3 regions of the Bacillus sp. LQ01 genome follow, and region 2 is predicted to be linked to each of the others. Evidence: riboswitches for the same ligand, from Rfam matches in the RefSeq annotation. Region 2 holds a riboswitch; each other region holds the start of a gene.

Evidence for each region. A riboswitch is a leader RNA that binds a small molecule or an ion and turns the genes downstream of it on or off. The one in region 2 is predicted to bind S-adenosylmethionine.
Region 1: it holds a riboswitch for S-adenosylmethionine, as region 2 does, so the genes downstream of both, AC22L0_RS21125 (methionine ABC transporter ATP-binding protein) here and AC22L0_RS20240 (hypothetical protein) in region 2, are expected to answer to the same signal.
Region 3: it holds a riboswitch for S-adenosylmethionine, as region 2 does, so the genes downstream of both, mtnK (S-methyl-5-thioribose kinase) here and AC22L0_RS20240 (hypothetical protein) in region 2, are expected to answer to the same signal.

Annotation. Positions count from the first base shown of each region.
Region 1 covers NZ_JBYEZL010000003.1:85,619-90,561, forward strand. Annotated here, with positions in the region: gene metQ (methionine ABC transporter substrate-binding lipoprotein MetQ) at 1-564, opposite strand, end outside; gene AC22L0_RS21120 (methionine ABC transporter permease) at 587-1,252, opposite strand; gene AC22L0_RS21125 (methionine ABC transporter ATP-binding protein) at 1,245-2,270, opposite strand; SAM riboswitch class I at 2,449-2,556, opposite strand; gene AC22L0_RS21130 (hypothetical protein) at 2,682-3,026, opposite strand; gene AC22L0_RS21135 (thioredoxin family protein) at 3,179-3,487, opposite strand; gene AC22L0_RS21140 (toprim domain-containing protein) at 3,491-3,835, opposite strand; gene gcvH (glycine cleavage system protein GcvH) at 4,332-4,715, opposite strand; gene AC22L0_RS21150 (arsenate reductase family protein) at 4,757-4,943, opposite strand, start outside.
Region 2 covers NZ_JBYEZL010000002.1:1,521,270-1,526,212, reverse strand. Annotated here, with positions in the region: gene AC22L0_RS20250 (NAD(P)H-dependent oxidoreductase) at 1-342, opposite strand, end outside; gene AC22L0_RS20245 (SWIM zinc finger family protein) at 366-755, opposite strand; gene AC22L0_RS20240 (hypothetical protein) at 1,018-1,275, opposite strand; SAM riboswitch class I at 1,376-1,474, opposite strand; gene AC22L0_RS20235 (hypothetical protein) at 1,579-1,770, shown strand; gene AC22L0_RS20230 (YwiC-like family protein) at 1,801-2,523, opposite strand; gene AC22L0_RS20225 (ECF transporter S component) at 2,706-3,407, opposite strand; gene AC22L0_RS20220 (ABC transporter ATP-binding protein) at 3,380-4,943, opposite strand, start outside.
Region 3 covers NZ_JBYEZL010000002.1:782,614-787,556, reverse strand. Annotated here, with positions in the region: gene AC22L0_RS16580 (3-hydroxybutyrate dehydrogenase) at 1-40, shown strand, start outside; gene AC22L0_RS16575 (YvrJ family protein) at 76-231, opposite strand; gene mtnA (S-methyl-5-thioribose-1-phosphate isomerase) at 299-1,360, opposite strand; gene mtnK (S-methyl-5-thioribose kinase) at 1,357-2,538, opposite strand; SAM riboswitch class I at 2,629-2,770, opposite strand; gene AC22L0_RS16560 (carbon-nitrogen family hydrolase) at 2,842-3,705, opposite strand; gene AC22L0_RS16555 (pyridoxal phosphate-dependent aminotransferase) at 3,720-4,898, shown strand.

The DNA of each region.
Region 1 (4,943 bases), on a different contig from region 2:
CACTTGTGGCAACAAACCAGGCTCAATATCCGTTTTGAATTTTAAGTGTTTCGGATTATCTGCAATATCTTTTGGAGTTGCACTAACTGGATCTACTCCGTCTTTAATTTTTAAAATGCCTTCTTTTTGTAAAATTGCTAAACCACGTCCATGGTCAGTAACGGAATTACTCATAATAATTGTCGCCCCGTCTGGAAGTTCTTTTAAACTCTTATATTTTTGAGAATATACACCAATTGGTTCAATATGAATTTTCCCTGCTATTTCAAAATCATATTTTTTATCTTTAATTTCTTTTTCTAAATACGGAATGTGCTGGAAATAGTTTGCATCTAATTCCTTATCCGCTAACGATTTATTTGGCAACACGTAATCTTGGAATTTTTTCACTTCTAATTCAATTCCTTTTTTCTCAAGTAACGGTTTTGCTTTTTCTAAAATTTCAGCATGCGGTACGTTAGAAGCACCAACAACAAGTTTCTTTTCATCTTTATCTTTCCCGCCACAAGCAGCTAACCCAAAAATTGAAGTTGAAATAAGTGCCGTAAGTAATAATTTTTTCATTTAAAATATCCTCCCGTTTTTATTATCGTTTATCTATTCGAGTCGTTAAACTATCACCAATCCACTGGATTAAAAATACAACTAGTAATACACAAATTGTCGCAACGATTGTTACATCGTTATTCCCTCTCTGGAATCCTTCTAAGTAAGCAAGTGTTCCAAGGCCACCAGCACCAACAACTCCCGCCATTGCTGTATAGCCTACTAAAGCAATTGTCGTAACCGTAATACCAGATACTAATGCTGGTAATGATTCTGGAATTAACACTTTCAAAATAATTGTGCTTGTTTTTGCTCCCATTGCTTTTGAAGCTTCAATTACACCTTTATCAATTTCGCGAAGTGCAATTTCAACCATTCTCGCGTAGAATGGTGCGGCTCCAATAATTAAAGCCGGCAGAGCTGCACTTGCTCCAAGAATTGTTCCAAGAAGAATCTTTGTAAATGGGATTAATAAAATAATTAAAATGATGAACGGTATAGAGCGGAATATATTTACGAATGCTCCAATCACCGTATTAATTGATTTGTTTTCCCATAAATTATCTTTTGCTGTCATGAAGAGTAACAATCCTAAAATTAGTCCTAAAACAAATGTCGCAAGGGCTGCGATTGCCGTCATATATAACGTTTCACCAGTTGCTTCTAACATTTGATTCCAATCAACATTTGCGAGTAACTTATCCATGTGCAATCACCTCCAGCTCTACTTGATCTTGATGAATTCCTTCTATTGCTTGCTGGATCGCTGTTTCCTCACCATTTAAATGAACAACTAAACTACCGTAAGAACCGTTATTCGTTTGTGCAATATTTCCTTGCAAAATGCTAACTTCTATATCACTGCGTTGCATTAATCGTTGAAGCACTGGTCTTTCTACAGCCTCACCGATAAACTGCAAACGAATTACTTTTCCATCTGGATATTTTTCAATTAAATTTTCAATTGTTTCATTTGTATCTTCAGAATCTGTTAACTGCTGTACAAATCGTTTCGTAATATCTTGCTTCGGATTACGGAATACATCAAGTACTGGACCTGTTTCTACAATCTTTCCTCTCTCCATTACCGCCACTCGGTTACAAATCTTTCGAATCACGTGCATTTCATGTGTAATGAGTACAATTGTTAAACCAAGACGCTTATTAATGTCTAATAGTAAATCTAAAATTTGATCTGTCGTTTCCGGATCAAGAGCTGACGTTGCTTCATCACATAAAAGCACTTGTGGATTGTTAGCTAATGCTCTTGCAATCCCGACGCGTTGCTTTTGTCCTCCACTCAGCTGAGATGGGTACGCGTCTCCTCTTCCTTCTAATCCAACAAGATGAATTAATTCATCAACACGTTTTCTTCTCTTCGCTTTATCAACACCTGCAATTTCAAGTGGAAACTCAATATTTTCACGTACAGTTCGTGACCAAAGTAAGTTGAAGTGTTGAAAAATCATTCCGATTTCTTGTCTTGCCTTACGAAGTTCACTTCCTGTAATTGCTGATATAACACGATTCGCAATTGTAATTTGGCCAGAAGTCGGTTTCTCTAACTGATTAAACAATCTGATTAACGAACTTTTTCCAGCGCCGCTATATCCAATAACACCAAATATTTCGCCTTTTTCTATTTTTAAATTGGCGTTATCTACAGCAGTGACATCACCGCTTTTCGCCTTATATATTTTCTTTACGTTCTCTAATAGAATCATGATGTTCACCCCTTTTTTGTTTGGATCGACTCCGCAATTTTTTATTTTTAATGCGTGTAGTCCACTGTTATCATTACTTTTATTATTTGAATGTCCTCCACATTCAAACAATAAAAAAACCTTTCTGCTTTAGAGAAGCAGAAAGGTTTATATGCGTATATAACAACATTATCCCTCTCTCTCATCTCTCAAAGCATTCGCTTTGCAGGAATTGGCACCATTTCAACATAAGTTGACGGTTGCCGGGCTTCACAGGGCACAGTCCCTCCACCTCTCTTGATAAGAGAAATCAGATTCAATTTTCGTCTGATTTGAAATTTATGAAATTGTCTATATTTTATGACTTGAATTGTATCAATATACACTCACCATGTCAACAGAAATTTTCGCAAAAAATGAAACTTCAGAATTTTAAGCACCTACTGACATCGGTTTACATATATGAAACATCGATTCCACTAATAACATCGTTCGGTACGTTCCTGAATATTGTACACGTCCATCGTTCATTAACATTTGCAATCGTACATTTCCATTCACCAATTGTTCTATATCCTTTTCATCTAAGCAAATGATTTGTTCCGTTCCTCTTTCCTCATGTACCAGCTCTATATAATCTCTTGAAATTTGTAACGAACAACTTTCATCTCCAAAGCGAAAATTAACAGTTTTTTCTTCTTGTCTTAAAAGCGGTTCTAAATGATATTGACCATTAGCGTAATTTACAAATGATTGAAGCAAAGAATATAATCTCACCCTAAATCACATCCTTCATATCACTTTCTATTACATACCATTCCCTCTCACTAAAGAGCAATCCTGTTATTTTCGCTCGACAAATACTGTATCCACCCTGCATCTCGACATATTTCCCAAGAAATATGTCGAGGCGGCAAAAATTTTGCCGCCTACTTTAATTCCGTATATAAATATTCAACCGAATGAAATGCGTATATCTTCTTCATCAGTGTCCCATTTTCAAAAACAAGTAAACAAGGTACACTTTCAATCCCATACTCTTTCGCTAAATACGGAGCATAATTTAAATCTAACATCCCAATTTTGAGGCCTTCAATTGTCATCTCAACAACTGTTAACATCTTTTTTGCTAATTGGCATGTTCCACACATTGGAGTATATACATATAATACTGTTTTTTCTTCGTTCTCTATTAGGGCTGTAGCTTCGGCTCCTGTCCAATCAATCACTTCTATCATTCCTTACCGTAAATATTCTGTATAAACGTCAATGTCGGCTCCCCATAATACATTTGCTAAGTGTGTAGATGGCGCAGTTGCCACTTCTCGGTACGAGCGATCAATATAGATATGCTCGGCTTGCGGAAATTCTTTTCGAAATTGTTTCCTTAACTTTTCTCCAGCATCATCAGCATCCACTAGCACATACACTTCCTTATCAAAAAACTGATCAACGAGCTCATCCATTTTCGACAAACCAATTGTACCATTTGTACAAACAATTTCCACCGGTTCACGAATAATAGATTCAATCTTTCTTCTATCTGATGTACCTTCTACAATAATGACTTTTTCTACATAAATCATATGTCATCACCCGATCACCATATACTATATAACCTTGAACTTAGTATATAGTATATTCGTTATTTTCATGTTGTTTCCTGTTTATTTTTGCAAAAGAAAAGCGGAAGCGGCTCGTTTAGAACAGGAGGGCATTGGAACTCCTGAACTAGAGGCGCCTTTTGCCTCAAGTGAAGGAGTGAAATGACCGACTGTTCTAGCCGCTGGAGCTAGACAACGAAAAGCGGAACCGACTGTTCAGCCCTGTTGGCTAAGGTTCTTTCGTACAGAAGATGCTTTTTGTCTTCTCGTACGGAAGGTTCTTAGACATGAAGGGCTAGGAGGTGGAGATGGACAATGAAAAGCGCAAGCGGCTCGTTTAGATTGTGAAGACTTATGAAACCTTACCACAAAACAGTTTTTCTCATAATAGCTTATTTATTTACATATAACTTGAATTTCATTATTTCACACAAAATAAAAAAGGACAGCACAAAGGCTGTCCTTTAGTCGACTATAATTAGTCTTGGTTTGTCATTTCTGCATATTTTTCTGCAGTTAATAACTTCTCAACTTGGCTTGCATCAGAAAGTTCAACTTTAACCATCCATGCACCCTCGTATGGAGATTCGTTAACAAGTTCTGGTTGGTCACTTAATTCTTCGTTTACTGCTACAACTTTACCGCTTACAGGTGCGTATAACTCAGAAACTGTTTTAACAGATTCTACGCTTCCGAATGGCTCGTCAGCTTCGATTGTTGCACCTACTTCAGGAAGTTCAACGAATACGATATCGCCTAGCTCACCTTGTGCAAAGTGAGTGATACCGATAACAACTTCATTACCTTCAGTTTTTACCCATTCGTGTTCTTCAGAGTAACGTAAATTATTTGGAATGCTCATGACTGTACCTCCAGTGAATGTATTAATTATGTAAAAATACCTTATTGGTACTTTTTCCACACACTTTCAAACTGCTCTTCGTTAAAACCAAGTGTTACATTCGTTCCATCTGTTACAATTGGACGTTTAATCAACATGCCATCAGATGCTAAAAGCTCATACATTTCGTCTTCGCTTGCATCTTTCAACTTATCTTTTAGACCAAGTTCACGGTAACGCATTCCACTT
Region 2 (4,943 bases):
CGCCAGAGCCCCTTCATATTTATAAGCAAATCCAGCTACGAAAATACGATCGATAAATCCTTTTAAAATTGCTGGCATCCCCCACCACCATATTGGATAGATGAATAAAAGTGTATCTACTTCTTCTACTAACGTTCTGTACCGAGCTGTTTCTTCTTCATTTACTAAATCACGTCTTTTCTTCTCTTCATTAAATACGAGGACTGGATCAAATTGTTCTTTGTATAAATCAAGCAGCGTAACTGAATGATTTGTTTCCGGTAGTCCTTTTTGCACATGATTTAAAATCGCCGCGTTAAAACTTGAAGGATTAGGATGAGCGTATACAATTAGTACGTTCACTACATAACAACTCCCTCTATACGTTAAAGTTTCCCCTTCTTTAATAACTTCTCTACAATTTGTACGTTTTTCGAACTTTGCAATAATCGATTCAATAATATAAGTAATTCTTCTTTTTCTAAATCTTTCAGTTTCTCTTTAACTGCACTCTCACCAGCACCTTGCATATCATAAACAACTGCCGCCATATGCTTACAAAGATTCTCATATGGACATTCGCAGCTACTTTCTGAAAAATCTTCGAGATCGATAACTACTTCATAATTTCCTGCATTTCCAGTAACGAAAGCAAACACTTTTTTATCATGTATTTCAACATCTTCTACATGTCCATCTTCATAATATTCATATCCCTTATCTACAATGTACTTTGGGATCCATTTCGTTATATCTTTTAATAAGTAAGCGTACATAATTGTACCCCTTCCTTTAATTCCCTTTTGACTTCAAAAATCCTGTATGTTATTCTAATAACTGTCAAATAGCAAGTCTATATGACAAAACGACTGACACCTATTCGGCGAAGGTGTCTCTTTTCATTTGCAGCCGATATGAATTGCCTCTTTCAGGCACATTTAATTTTTGACACTACACACTCAACACCATTCCCTGTATCAGGCTGCTTTAGCAGTCTTTTACTCTACATACTCCGTTATTTTAAGAAAAAAAGAGAGCTTAGCTCCCTTTTCTCGCCTTATACAATACCCCTTTTTCAGCATAGAGATATTCATCAGCTAATGTAATTTTCCCATCCAGTTTTAGTTCGTCTAATAATCTTGATAAATAAAATTGATGCAACATCTTTTTCGTGAATTTTCCTTCATGATGCGAAACGATATGTTCTTGAATATCTAACAATGATATCGGCTTATCTTGCTCTATCATATATTCATAAACTGTACTACGCAGTTTTACGTATTTTTCGAGTGTCACAGTAATGCGCAACCCCTTTCTTCTTAATATAAATTTTCGTAATCGGTTTTTTTGCAATAAAAAAACCTCTCCGATAAGAAGAAGTTACGTATATATCTTCGTCTTATCTCCCAGAACAAATATGTTCTGCTGGAATTAGCACCTGCATCGCGGTTGCTGGGTTTCATCGGGCCAGTCCCTCCACCTCTCTGGATAAGAAAATATTCACTTAATTCTTACTATACGTAATTCCACTTTAATTGTCAAATAAATATAACAAATTATATTTTCTTCCTTACTGTTCATAGCAAGGAGGATTATGAAATGCATCAAAATGCTCGCGGATATGTACAAGATTCTTTTCAATCATTACAAGAAGCTAAAAATTGTTTAGAAGAAGCGCTCGAAACAGTTGAAAAAGATTTTAATCGCGCTCGTATTGAACAATCACTTTATGCTGTTGAACAAGCTATTCAACGTTGCGAGTACACCGTTCACATTTTAGAAAAAGATTAAAAACTTCCCATCAATTGATGGGAAGTTTTTTCAAATGGCATACTTCATAATTATTGCCGTTATGATTAAAAAATATACAGAATTAGCAATTTCTAAAATTCCTACTTTTATAATAGAAATTTTTTTGCCATACAACACAATTGCTCGAATGGCACTTGGTATAAAAATAAGAGAACACCAGGGATTAATCACAAATATGATTATTGTTAATACGATATGATATCCCCAAGATATAAGACGATACTTCGGGTTATTTTTTTCACGAATCATCGTTTTCACATAGAACGTACTACCTAAAAAGTATAAAAATGAAATAAGTGCAATGAATATAGCTGTATGATCGATTTGCTTCATTGAAAAGTAATAACTAATTAATCCACCGATACAAAACACAATAATCGCACAAATATCATTTAATAGTGCTCTTTCATTTTTTTGACGAGCGTAATACATATTCACTATAAATAATGGAATCATTACTATTACGAATAAAAGAATTCGCCACTCATATAATAAAGAAATCATCCCAAATAGGAACGCAATGCTGAAATAAACAATGGCAGCTTGTAAAAACTCTTTTTTTCGTCTTTGCTTTATGTACGTAAGAAATGGATACGTGGCTAAATAGATAAAAAACCACGCTAAAAACAATGGAATATGATAAATAGTAGGTTTCCCAAGTATGACACTTAATAAAAAAGGAATAACAAGCATAGCCCATGCACCATGTTGCTTCGGAATAACTAACTTCATTAACTATACACCTCACTTTTGAAAAAAGTTCTCACCTACCATTATACAAATAATTTTATATAATAACGGATGTATATTAAATCGATTTTTTGACAAAAAAATGCTCCTTACAATATGTAAGAAGCATGAAAGAGGCAAACGAATATGTAAGTCGCGACCCTACCTTATATGAGTATGCTTTTCTATGTCACGTTATGCTCATCTAATATACCGTATTTCTTTTTAAATCTTGTAAGAATCGTAATCCATGAAGTACTAAATAGTAATAAGAAAATAACATTCGAAATCGCATGGCTCAAATCAAAGTAAAAACTTGCGATATAATACGAAATGACAGTTTCCCACGTTGCTTCTCGTATAAAACCGAGAAGGCCCCAGAAATTCATAATCCAGCCAAATAAAAAGCCAACAATTACTCCGTAAAGAAGTCTTCCCCATAGCTTTTTCATAAAAAATGTATTACGAAGTAGACCTGCTATAAAACCAATCATGCCCCACGAAAACATTTGCCACGGTGTCCACGGACCTTGTCCTAAAAAAATATTAGATACAATTGCTGCTGTAGCACCAATCATAAAACCAGTTTCACTTCCAAATACAATTGCAGAAACGATAATGACAAAAGAAGTTGGTTGTACACTTGGTAAAATAGAAAATGGCACCCGGCTTACTGCTGCAATTGCCGCTAATACAGCAACGAGAACAATTTCACGTGAAACAAACGCCTTTCTTTCAAAACGGATATAGAAAGGTAACATAATAACCGCTAATATAAACAAACTACTTAACATGTAATAACCGTCCATGACAAGTGTCGTAAAGAGTAATGTGCCGATTATTACTGCAAAGATACATATTATGAATGCAACATATCGTTTGGACAAGCTTCGTACACATCCTCCCACGTTAATGCATATGGCAATTCTTTTCGAATGAATCGGTTAATAGATGTTGTATAAAAGAAGTTGCCGCTAAAAAATTCTTTCGGTGCATCATTCATAATGACTGTTCCATCAAATAGCATCATACATTGATCAACGTATTTCGCTGTAAACTCAATATCATGCGTTGCCATTACAATTGTTGTACCTTCTTTTTGTAGCTTCCTAAATAGCTCTCCTACTCTTTCTTTCTTCCATGGATCTAATCCCTTTGTCGGTTCATCCAGTAATAATAAAGTCGGCTTTGATAATAACGTCGTACATAACGCAAGTAATTGTTGCTCTCCTCCGCTACAATCGTGCGGATGGCGTTCTTTAAGCGAATACAACCAAAACTGTTTTAGCGTATTTTCTGCTATTTCTTTTCCTTGTTCTCCGTATAATTCACGTGCACGTTCATAAACCTCGTCCCATACTGTATCAAATGTAAAATGATAATACGGATGCTGCGATACATACCCAATACTTTTAAATCGTTCTTTCGAATCAATTTTATGTATCACTTTTCCGTTCCACTTTACTTTCCCTCTTCTCGCTTTTTGTAATCCTGCTAAAATCGTTAACAGTGTAGACTTACCTGTACCGTTCTTCCCAACGAGCGCTACCCATTTTCCTTTTTCAATCGAAACTGATAAATCATGTAAAATAAGCGGACTATTTTTTTCATATTGGAACGAAATATGCTCTGCGCTTAAAATTACCTCTTGCTTTTCACTTTGTGCTATTGGCTCATTTACATATGATATCGCTGCAAAATCATTCATTTTCATTTGCGCCTCTCGCACTGTAAACGGAATATCTCTCACATTCCACTCTAAAAATAGCCTTGGAATTTGCGGAATAAATGGACGGAATGTTTCTACTCCCCACATATCCGTAATAACAATTTTAGGACTACCATCATACATAATACGGCCATTATCCATACAAACAACGCGTGTTGCAAGCGGGATAACTTCATCTAAACGATGTTCACTTAAAATAATCGTAATTCCAAGTTCTTCATTAATCCGTTTTAATAATCCTAAAAACTCTTTTGCAGCGATTGGATCTAACTGCGCTGTCGGTTCATCTAATAATAGCAATTTCGGCTGCATAACTAATACCGCAGCTAAATTAACAAGTTGCTTTTGCCCACCAGATAACGTGTGAACAGATTGATGCAATAAATCTTGAAATCCTAAAAAGCTAATAAGCTCTGCTATTCTTTTTTGAATAATATGTGATGGTAATCCGATATTTTCTAAAGAAAATGCTAATTCTTGAATCACTGTATCCATAACGATCTGGTTTTCTGGGTTTTGAAATACCATCCCAATTTCTTGGGCAGATAACAAATCAGCTACTTCCTCTATTAAAACACCCTCATAAAATATCTCTCCAGAACGCGTACCAATTGGAAGTAACTCCTTTTTAAAATGTTTTAATAACGTCGTCTTCCCAGATCCCGATCCTCCAGCAAGTGCAATAAACTCACCT
Region 3 (4,943 bases), 740 kb from region 2:
ACAAGCTGTTGTTATAGATGGTGGTTATACCGCTCAATAAAAATAAAGTTTGCTCAAGAAGAGCAAACTTTATTTTTATTCCCGAGGATCTTCGTACTTTAGTAATTGCCGCGGGAGCTTCTCAATTGCAACAATTACCCCCTCTAGTTTACTTTCAATACGGTGGAGTAAATATAATGTTACAACAATCGGAAACCCTACATTACCTATCATCTTGATCCACTCTTCCATCCTCTTCCCCTCCTTTCATTATATAAGTAAGAGAAAACACTGCATTTAGGCATAAAAAAACAAGCTATTATGTATTAGCTTGTTTTTCAAATAATGATGCAATTTCTCGTTTATAGTCCCCGCGTATAATACCTTTCTCAGTAATAATTCCTGTAATTAATTCATTCGGCGTTATGTCAAATGCTGGATTATAAACATCCGTTCCAATTGGTGCTACTTGTTTTCCAAAGATTTTCGTAACTTCTGTTTCATCTCTTTCTTCAATAATAATTTCAGCTCCAGTTTCTTTCGTAACATCAAATGTTGACAGTGGAGCAGCAACGTAAAATGGGATATTAAAGTGCTTTGCTAAAATAGCTAAATTCATTGTCCCTATTTTATTTGCCGTATCTCCATTTGCGACAATTCGATCCGCCCCTACAATAATTGCATTTATTTCTTTCGTTTGAATAGCATGAGCTGCAGTATTATCTGTAATAAGGGTCACATCAATATTTGCTTGCTTCAATTCCCAGGTCGTTAAGCGACCACCTTGTAAAACTGGTCTCGTTTCACACGCATATGCATGTAAACGCACACCTTTCTCTTTTCCAATATAAAAGGGAGCTAATGCAGTTCCATATCTGGCAGTTGCGATACTTCCAGCGTTACAGATTGTTAAAATATTATCGCCATCTTTAAAACATGTTAACGCATATTCCCCAATATTTCGGCACACCTCTTCATCTTCCTGCTGAATGCGAAGCGCTTCTTCTTCTAATGTTTTTTGTGCTTCTTTTATTGTAGTAATCTCTCGAATAGATTCTCTCATACGATCAATTGCCCAAAATAAATTTACTGCTGTCGGGCGTGACGTTCCTAAATAATTACAATCTCTATTAAACTTCTTTTGAAATTCTTCAATATGTACAGTGTTATATTTTTTTGATGCAAGCGCCAAGCCAAATGCAGCTACAATTCCAATTGCAGGCGCTCCTCGTACTTCTAACATTACGATGCTTTTCCAAACCTCTTCAATAGTCGTCAATGTTTTGTATTCTGTGCTATGCGGCAATTTCGTTTGATTTAATACCGCAATTGCATCACCTTTCCAGCTTACAGATCTCGGAACAGTAACAATTGTACTCACGCTTTTACGCCCCCTGAAACTGTCTGTTGAAATAATATTCGAAACAGTTGAAGATCAGCACTTTTAGATTCATATTTTATTAGTTCTTTACCTAAGGATAGCGCTTGTTTCTTAGCTTGAATTCTTGTTTCTTTATTTTCTATTTCATCTAAATCTGCTACATGAGCTAAACCAATTGTTCTACGAATCAGTTCACATCCGGCAAATCCAACTGCATCAGTAAAGATATTTTGCAAAATAATTGGTAACCATTGTTTTTCTTTCGTATATGCTTCTACACCTTCTCCAATCCATAACTTTGTAAAAGTTTCTACAAAATAACTCCACGTCTTTTCTATATGGAAAAATAGTACACTTCTTTTTTCTTCTTCTCTAGATAAAGCATTTAATAATAGATTTGCAATAAATTGACCTATGTCAAATCCAAATGGGCCATATGTCGCAAATTCTGGATCAATCACTTTCGTTTCAGAAGGTGACGAAAAAATACTACCAGTATGTAAATCACCATGAATAAGAGTTTCTTTTCTTGTTAAGAACTTATATTTATATTGTGCTACTTTTAGTTTTAAAGTTTTATCACTCCAAAGTTCATCAACCACGAGCTGTAAATCTGGCTCATAATCATTTGTATCATAATGTCCAAACGGATCTGTAAACACTAAATCCTCTGTAATTTTACAAAGGTCCGGATTTACAAAGGTACCTTCTAGTACCCTCTTCTCTTCTGACTGTAAACCAAAATCTGAAGTATAAAATAAAACATGTGCTAGAAAACGGCCGATATGCTGGGATAAAAGCGGATATTCTTCTCCGTCTATTAATCCTTTTCTTGTAATTGTTAGTCTTGATAAGTCTTCTATTACCGTTATCGCTAACTCTTCATCATGACTGTACACTACTGGAACATAATCCGGTACATACTGCGCAAAAATTTGTAATGCCTTGCTTTCAATCGTTGCTCTTTTTATAGACAATGGCCAGCTTTCACCAACTACTTTCGCATAAGGCAGTGCTTGTTTTATTATAATGGATTTCTCTCCATCATCTAATTTGAACACGTAATTTAAGTTTCCGTCTCCAATTTCATGACAAACGACATTTGCCTTCGCTTCAAAATAGCCATGATCTTTCGCATATTGTACAGCTGTTATTTCTGTTAATGAATAATATCCCATCGTCTTCTCCCCCTTTTTAAATTCAGAGGTTTTTCTAACATAGAAAAACCTCTTTCCACTAAGAAAGAGGTTTGAAGTTTATCTTCTCCCCTCTTATCTGCCAGAAAGTTTTACTTTCTGCTGGAATTAGCACCGTGCCTTTTGGCGTAATAAACGCCCCATTTCACAATGGTATTACGGTCGGTTGCTGGGCTTCATCGGGCCAAATCCCTCCACCTGCTCTTGATAAGAGTTGTATAATTTTTTGAATTTTTAACTTTATGTTGAAGACTATACCAAGAATAAAAATCACTTGTCAACATTTTATTTGTATAATTCTGGACGGCGATCCGCAAAAACCGGAATTCCTTTACGTACTTCTTTAATTTTCTCGAATTCAAGCTCTCCAAATAAAATTGATTCCTCTTCATTCGCCTCTACTACAACTTCACCCCAAGGGTCCACAATTAAAGAATGACCCGCAAATACATTATTTGGATCCTTTCCTGCTCTATTACACGCAACAACATAACACTGATTTTCAACTGCTCTTGCTTGCAATAGCAAACGCCAATGTGCTAAACGAACTAATGGCCATTCTGCTACAACAAATAATACTTTTGCCCCTTTAGCAGTATGGACACGCATCCACTCTGGAAAACGAATATCATAACAAATTGTTCCAGCGCATTCGACATCATCTAGCTTAAATTCGCCCGTACCATTACCGGCTATTAAATATTTATGTTCATCCATAAGCTGAAATAAATGTACTTTACTATATTCGTTGACTAGCTGTCCTTCATTATTTACAACATACATCGTATTTGTAACGCCTTGCTCTGTTTGCTTTGCTATAGAACCACCAACAATATGTATATCATATTGCTTCGCCCATTCTATTAACTTTTCTTTCGTTTCCACTCCATCCCTATCTGCAATTTCAGAAAGTCTCGTTAAATCATATCCTGTTGTCCATAGTTCTGGTAAGACGATAACATCTGGCCTTTCCTTCATAGCTTCGCTTATTTTATTTTTAGCATTCTCAATATTTTTTTCTACATCTCCAAAAACAATATCCATTTGAATACATGCGACTTTCATTTTTTCAGCCCCATTCTTATTTTTTTCTTTACAAAATACTGGAAAGATTATATCATTTGTCACTAGAATTGTAACAACTTTCAAAAGAGGTGGAAAGTATGAAATTATTTCAACCTTCTGAGATAGTAACATCATTGCCAACACAATTTTTCGCTTCACTTGTTGCAAAAGTTAACAAAGTCGTTGCAGCTGGTCACGATGTTATTAATCTAGGTCAAGGTAATCCAGATCAACCAACACCGCAGCATATCGTAAAAGCTTTACAAGATGCTGCCGAAAAGACCATTCATCATAAATATCCGCCATTTCGCGGACATGAAAGCTTAAAGGAAGCCGTGGCTACATTCTATAAACGTGAATACGGCGTCGAATTAAACCCAAAAACTGAAGTTGCTATTTTGTTTGGCGGGAAGGCTGGACTAGTAGAATTACCGATTTGTTTTACAAATCCTGGTGATACGATTCTCGTTCCGGATCCAGGTTATCCAGATTATTTATCCGGAGTTGCTTTAGCAAAAGCACACTTTGAAACAATGCCGCTTATTGCAGAAAATAACTTTTTACCAGATTATACGAACATTGATGACTCTATTGCAGAGCGTGCAAAATTAATGTTTTTAAACTATCCAAATAATCCTACCGGTGCTACTGCATCAAAAGATTTTTTTGATGCAACCATTCACTTTGCTAATAAACATAATATATTAGTTGTTCACGATTTTGCTTATGGCGCTATCGGATTTGATGGTCAAAAACCTGTTAGTTTCTTGCAAGCAGATGGTGCGAAAGATATAGGAATTGAAATTTACACATTATCAAAAACTTTCAATATGGCTGGCTGGCGCATCGCTTTTGCTGTAGGGAATGAAAGTGTGATTGAAACAATTAACCTATTACAAGATCATATGTATGTTAGTATATTCGGTGCAGTTCAAGATGCTGCTCGAGAAGCGCTATTAAGTTCACAGTCTTGCGTAATAGACCTTGTAAATAGTTACGAATCTCGAAGAAACGCTCTTATTTCAGCCTGTCACTCAATTGGTTGGAATGTAGACATTCCAAAAGGATCATTCTTTGCATGGCTTCCCGTTCCAAAAGGATATACCTCTGAGCAATTTTCTGATATTTTACTAGAAAAAGCACATGTCGCAGTTGCTCCTGGTGTTGGATTTGGTAAGCATGGGGAAGGGTATGTCCGTGTTGGTCTCTTGCATGCAGAAGATAGATTACGAGAAGCCATTAATCGAATTGATAAATTAAATTTTTTCAAAAAGTAATTGACAACACGAAAAATATCTGACAAAATTCAGTTATCTTAAAAA